Regions from separate parts of the Rhodococcus sp. NPDC058532 genome, predicted to be linked through region 1. Evidence: riboswitches for the same ligand, from Rfam matches in the RefSeq annotation. Region 1 holds a riboswitch; the other holds the start of a gene.

Region 1 (3,395 bases):
GATCGCGGCGGCGCCGAGCCTGGCCGACCACCGCGGCCGACGCCAGGCCACCACGTCGGCGACCTGGGCGGCGCTCGCCCCGACCCCGGTACCGAGTTCGGCGACGATGTCGAGCAGGAATCGGCGTTCGCGGGGCGCCGCCGACGCGCGCGCCTCGTCGGACAGCGCCGCGATCGGCTTGTCATTCGGGTCCCGCAACCCCACCAGCCACGGCAGGCGCTGCAGGTTCAGCCACACCTGCGCGAGCAGTTGCCACCGATGCGCCGCGGCCGCGTCGAGCCAGCCGTCCGCGGCCGCGGTCGGCGCCCAGTAGTCCTCGCCGGTGTCGGCGGCGGGCGGCGGGTCGGGGAGACCGCTGGAGATCAGGCCCGCCCCGGCCTGCAACTCAAGCAGCAGCGCGAGCCGCGACTCGTCGACGCCGACGATCTTGGCCAGCCTGCGGATCTCCCGGACGCCGAGTCCGCCGGCCCGGAGGCTGGGCGCGGGGTGGTCGCCGAGCGCAACGAGGAGGCGCTCGCAGTGCCGGAGCAGTTCCAGCGCCTCGCCCGCGGCCGCGGCGTTTACCTCGGCGATCCGGTGTTTGCTGCCGCGGATCGTCGGCGGGGTCAGCGTGGTCGGGTCGGTGATGGTCTCGCCGCGCAACGCCTGCCCCACCTGGACGGGCAGTTCGACGGTCTGCTCGTCCCGCCAGGACAGTAGGCCCGCCGCGAGCAGCCGCTGCACGGGCCGATCCGGTGGGGTGCCCGGCGCGGCGTCACGGGTCCGGCCGACCGGGGAACTGTGCGCGAGGGTGTCCAGCAGTCGTCGCTCGTCCGCGGTCAGCGCGTCGAGCGCGGCGGTGATCTGGTCGGGTGTCAGGGCCGTCGTTGCCGGGTCCAGCCGCCACGAGAGGGCCTCGACGGCCGCCGGGGTCACCCGCAACACCGTCGTCCCCCACACCAGGGCCCGCTGCCGCAGCGCGGCAAGGGCACGGTCAACGGCCCGGGCGGGTGCCCGCCCGGCCACCGCGTCCGCGAGCTGGTCCCGCCGCACCCCGGCCGCCGTCGCGCCGTCGCGGCCGAGCAACCCGAGCAGGGTGAGTTCGAGCACGTCGAGGTCGTCGGCGACGCGAAGCACCGAGACGCGCTGCTCCGCCCGGGACGCCAGCACCGTCAGGGTCGACGGGGGCGGGACGGCCAGGTCGGGGCGCAGCCGCAGCAGGTCTGCCAGCTCGGCGTCGGTGCGGGTGGCGAGCCAGGACGCGAGGCTGTCGGGGGCGGCGTCGGTGTCGGTCATCGCATCCAACATTAGTGACCTGGGCTGTACGGGATACGAGGTCGATGTCAAAATGGCCTCGTGGCTAACAATGCGAGCAAGCGATACGTCGACAACGGCTGGCCGGAGCACGTCAAGGAGGGCGACCACGCGGTCACCGAGCTCTCGTCGACGCGGTCCGGTGGGCTCTCCCCGTTCGGTGAGGAGACCGAGTTCCCGCGGCCGGTGTCCGAGCTGCCCTACGTCCATCCCGTCACCGTCATCAACCGCTGACGCCAAGGCGAGCAGCAGAAAGGCCCCGCACCGGTTTGGTGCGGGGCCTTTCTCGTGCACTGGCTAGCGCTGTGCGACCAGCGGCGCGTAGGTCTTGAGGAAGTCGATGACCTGCGGGTTGAGCTTCGCCTGCTCGTACAGGGACTCGACCTGCGGGTCGACGGCGATGCCCCGGGCCTTCACGGCCTGCAGGGTGCTGTCGAGCCGGTCGAACACATCGGCGGTGCCGTCGGTGGTGGGGATGCTGGTGACGTCGGGGGCCTCCGCGGCGGGCGCCGGCGCGGGGGTCTCGGCCGCGGCGGCCGGAGCGCTGCGCTGCGTCGGCGCGCTGGCCAGCCCGAGGCTGGACGAGCAGGACGGCCAGGCGCCCCACCCCTGCGAGGCGAGGACCTTCTCGGCGACGGCGATCTGCTGCTCGCGGCTGGCCTGGTTGGCGGTGGCCGCGTACTCGCCGCCGCCGTGGGAGGTCCACGTGCTGGGGGAGAACTGCAGCCCGCCGTGGTAGCCGTTGCCGGTGTTGATCGACCAGTTGCCGCCTGCCTCGCACTGCGCGAGACGGTCCCAGTCGGAGTCGGGGGCAGCGCTTGCGGGGGCCGCGAAGGCCGCGCCGGCAGCGCCGAAGACTGCGGTGGTGACGACGACCTTGGCTGCCGTCTTGCGGGTGTTCGTGGGCTTGCGATGGCGTCCAGCACTCATGGGGTTTTCCTCTCCGCACGCGCCTGCGAGGTCAGCTGTCGGGTTCGGGCTGAGAGGTCGCCCGGCCGTGTTCGCTCCGTGACCGGCGCAAACAGCGGCTTCACCCCAAGGGAGGCCTGGTGCATGCCTCCCGGTGTCCACTGGGGACGTGGGTCCCCCGTCCTTGTCCCTGGGTTGATCTGTGGGAATCCGTTCCGCGGGACAAGGTTTGGCGCGGCGGTTCGGACTGGCCGGAACACCGACCGGTGACGACCGTACGTGGCCGATCGCGGTGAGTCATCTCCTACGGGAACGGCGTGTTTCCCGCGGTTTCGGCCGACCGCACCGGCGTCTGTGCAGGTCAGCTGGTTGCGGCTCGGTCGAGACCCGGCTGTGACCCAACCGTTATGTGAGGCAGATCACATGGCTCCGCTGGTGTTTTCGGACCCGCCGCGGGGCCGGTCCGCGCCAACGCGACCAGGGTGGTCGCAGCGATCACCACGAACAGCAACGGGTACACCGCGGCGAAGATCGGTGCCAGCGCCGCGGGCACAGGCACCATGAACAGCCCGATCCCGTACACGCCGTCCGGGAACCCGTGCGCCCAGATCAGTAGCGGAAGCGCGAGCGCGGCAGGCAGCAACCAGGCCACCGCGCGGCCGCTGCGCAACGCCCGATCCATCGCCAGGATCAGCAACGGCACGAACCACACCCAGTGGTGCCCCCACGAGAACGGCGAGACCGCGCACGACGTCAGGCCGCACAGCGTCACCGCGAGCAGCGCGTGCCCGCGCCGGTGCGCGAGGAGAGCCGCGGCAAGGCCGAGTCCGGCGAGGGCGACCGCGACACCGAGCCACAGCAGCCGCGGCGGCTCGGCAAGATGCAGCCACCGCGCCAGCACCCCCGAGGCGGATTGATTCGCAGGCCACGCCGTCTCGCCGATCCGCGTCGAATGCCAGATCACCCCGGTCCAGTAGGCCCGCGAATCGGAGAAGATCACCACACACCCGACCGCGACCGTCGCCGCGAAGCCCGCCACCGCGGTCGCCGCGGCCCGCCACTGCCGGGTGAGTAGCAGATGCACAACGAACAGCGCGGGCGTGAGCTTGATCCCGGCCGCGATGCCCACCCCGATGCCGCGCAGCCTGCTGCCCTCGGGCCTGCCGAGATCCCACACGATCAGCAGCATCAGC
Region 2 (3,395 bases), on a different contig from region 1:
CCCCCGTTCGATGATCAGTACCGGCGCGCGCCGTAGAACGGGTACGCGTCGACCGGCGCCACCTTCACCGGGACGCCGAAGGTGGAGGCGTGCACGATGTTCCCGTTGCCCGTGTACATCCCCACGTGCGAGGCGTCGGAGTAGTAGAGCACCAGGTCGCCCGGCTGCAGGTTCTCCTTGCGGACGGGGGTTCCGCCCGCGGCCTGCGCCTGACTCGAGCGGGGCAGGACCTTGCCGATCTGCTTGTACGCCCACACCATCAGGCCCGAGCAGTCGTAGCCGTCGGGTCCGGTCGCGCCCCACACGTAGGGCTTGCCGACCTGGGTGAGCGCCGCCTGCACGGCACTGGAGTTCGCGCCGGGGACCAGGCCGGCGAGGACCGTCGACGGGTCGAAGCCGGGCGGGAACGCGGACCCGGCGAGGGTGTCCTTCTCCGCGCTGGTCAGATCCGCGAACGCGGCCGTGACCTGGGATATCTGGCCCTGCAGGTCGCTCTGGGTTCGCTGCAGGTCGTCGCTGATCGAGCGGGCGTGCTCGGTGGCCGTCCTCGCGTCGTCCGCGGATTGCCGGGACGACTCCTCCGCGGCGACCGCGGCGTCGCTCGCCTCGGTGAACTCGCGGACCTGCGCGGCGGTGTCCGCGGAGAGCACGCTGAGCGTCGACATCTGGTCGAGGAGCTGCTGCGGCGAGTCCGACACCATCACCGCGAACAGCCGGTTGACGCGGCCGCCCTGATAGTTGGCGACGGTGAGCCGGTCCACCGCGGGCTGGAACCGGGCCATCGTCGCCCTGGCCTCGTCGAGACGGCGCAGGTCCTGCTCGTGCCGGGCCTCGGCGTCGCGCTGCACGGACAGCTTGGAGTCGAGGTCGATCTGCGCGTTGTGCATCGCCTCGGTGGTCTGTTCGGCCTTGCGGGACAGGTCCGCGAGCCGCTCGAGCGCGGCCGTCGGGTTGTCGATCGCGGGGTCGGCCACCGCGGGCCCGGTGCCCGCCGCGACGAGAACGAGTGAAAGCAGCCCGGTTGCGATCGCGGTAGACCGCGTCCTCAGTGACGCCACGTGCCGGGTGCTCCTGTTCTTTTCTTCACCGAAAGGTCTCGGCAAGGTTACGGAACGGCCCGCCGTGATGTCCACCCCGGTGTTCCGGACATTCCGCCCGCCGGTGACCCACCCCCGCATACGCCGACGGGCCCGCCGATCCGGTGTGGATCGACGGGCCCGTCGGCGGCTGGGCCGCCACGCTTCTTCCCCGAGCGTGGCGAGCGGCGATGTCAGTAGCGGCGGGCGCCGTCCATCGGCATCGAGGCGATCGGGGCGCGCTTGACCGGGGTGCCGGAGGTGGCGGCGTGGATGACCTCACCGTTGCCCGCGTAGATCCCCGAGTGCGATCCGCCGTAGAAGGACACGACGTCACCGGGCTGCAGCGCGTTGGTGGCCACCGGCGTTCCCGCTGCCGCCTGGTCGTAGCTGGTGCGCGGCAGGTTCAGGCCCGCCTGCTTGAAGGCCCACTGGATCAGGCCGGAGCAGTCGAAGGCGTCCGGGCCTGCGGCACCCCACACGTACGGCGAGCCAATCTTGCTGGCTGCCGCCTCGACGGCCTTCTGGCCTGCGGTGAGAATGGGGGCAGGGGCGGGCGCGGGGGCGCCGGGGAGGACCGGGAGCTGCGGGAGCCCGGGGATCTCGATGGTCTGCGCGGGAACGCCGGGGATGTCGAAGGTGCCGACGCCGGGAACCGTGACGGGCTCGGCAAGGGCGGGCGCCGCGGAGGCGGTGATCGCGCCGACGGCGAGAATGCCTGCGACGGCGACGCGCCGGGCCTTGATGATCGGTGTTGCCACGAAAGGAGGGGCCTTTCTTCCATTCTGCCGCCGACCGGGTTAGCTGACGGGTTCGGGCTGGGAAGATCAGCCCTACCCGGCGGCGCGCGGCTGCGCTCCGACGGGATTCACCCCAGTGGAAACGTGGGTCCCCGATTCGATTCCCTTGCGGGCCATCGATTAGGCGGTACCTCGCGATGCTGCGCCGGTGTGGCGCGGCAAGACTCCGCAAGGTCTCAACGAGATTACGAAAGGCCCCCGCCGCTGTCGATTCGACCGGGCGAGCAAACCGGACAATTGTCGCGTTTCGCCCACCAACCGACCGTCCGGCCCGATCTTGATCACAAACCGATAACGACCACCTGGTCTGTGTTCACCCGCCGCCTGCCGCGGACCCGGCGACGACGCCCGTCACCCGCACCAGCACGGTTCGTTCGTCCAGTTCAGTACCCTGCGGGCGATCACAACCGACCACTCGGTCGGCGCGGGGCCGCCCGCCGCATGGAGCCCGCAACCCGGTAGCGACATCCGCCGGGCGGGACGGCGGCGCCGACCCGACGCCGACGGCAAATCCGGATCCGTGTGACGCTCGTCTCAACACGGCCGGAACGGCGTGTCGGCGGGCCTGTCGGTGCCGCCGCCTAGCCTCGGCCAGGTGAGTTCCCGTGACGCCGCACACCAGCTGACGTTCGACGAGCTGGACACCCCGCTGCGGGACACCACCTTCGTCGTCGTCGACCTCGAGACCACCGGCAGCAGCGCAGGCGAGGACGCCATCACCGAGATCGGCGCGGTCAAGATCCGCGGCGGTGAGGTGATCGGCGAACTCGGCACCCTCGTCGACCCCGGTCGCACCGTGCCCCCGTACATCGTCCAGCTCACCGGCATCACCTCCGCGATGCTCGTCGACGCCCCGCGCATCGAGCGGGCGCTGCCCAGCTTCCTCGAGTTCGCCCGCGGCGCCGTCCTCGTCGCCCACAACGCACCGTTCGACGTCGGATTCCTGAAGGCCGCGGCGTCGCGGCTCGACCTCGCCTGGCCGCCGTTCCAGGTGCTGTGCACGGTCAAGCTCGCCCGCCGGGTGCTGTCCAGGGAGGAGGCGCCGTCGGTGAAGCTGTCCGCCCTTGCCGACCTGTTCCAGGTCACCACCCGACCCACGCACCGGGCCCTCGACGACGCCCGCGCCACCGTCGACGTTCTGCACGCCCTGATCGAGCGGGTCGGCAACCTCGGCGTGCACAGCTATCCCGAGCTCGTCGATTACCTGCCCAACGTGTCGGCGGCCCAACGGGGCAAGCGGGGGCTCGCCGCGCACCTGCCCCGCACCCCCGGCGTCTATCTGTTCCGCGGCCCCTCCGACGAGGTCCTCTACGTCGGCACCGCCGTGAACCTGCAGCGCCGGGTCCGCGGCTACTTCACCGGATCCGAGACCCGTGCCCGGATGAAGGAGATGGTGGCCCTCGCCACCCGCGTCGACCACGTCGAGTGCGCGCACGGGCTTGAGGCCGCGGTGCGCGAACTGCGCCTGCTCGCCGCGCACGCCCCGCCCTACAACCGCCGCTCGAAGTTCCCGAAACGC

The links. A riboswitch is a leader RNA that binds a small molecule or an ion and turns the genes downstream of it on or off. The one in region 1 is predicted to bind cyclic di-AMP.
Region 2: it holds a riboswitch for cyclic di-AMP, as region 1 does, so the genes downstream of both, ACFWQG_RS15050 (NlpC/P60 family protein) here and ACFWQG_RS18090 (transglycosylase family protein) in region 1, are expected to answer to the same signal.

Annotation. Positions count from the first base shown of each region.
Region 1 is NZ_JBHXNU010000016.1:38,895-42,289, reverse strand. It holds gene ACFWQG_RS18100 (helicase-associated domain-containing protein) at 1-1,275, opposite strand, end outside; gene ACFWQG_RS18095 (hypothetical protein) at 1,336-1,527, shown strand; gene ACFWQG_RS18090 (transglycosylase family protein) at 1,591-2,223, opposite strand; cyclic di-AMP (ydaO/yuaA leader) riboswitch at 2,228-2,413, opposite strand; gene ACFWQG_RS18085 (glycosyltransferase 87 family protein) at 2,564-3,395, opposite strand, start outside.
Region 2 is NZ_JBHXNU010000011.1:159,756-163,150, reverse strand. It holds gene ACFWQG_RS15055 (NlpC/P60 family protein) at 15-1,058, opposite strand; gene ACFWQG_RS15050 (NlpC/P60 family protein) at 1,271-1,837, opposite strand; cyclic di-AMP (ydaO/yuaA leader) riboswitch at 1,850-2,013, opposite strand; gene ACFWQG_RS15045 (DEDD exonuclease domain-containing protein) at 2,472-3,395, shown strand, end outside.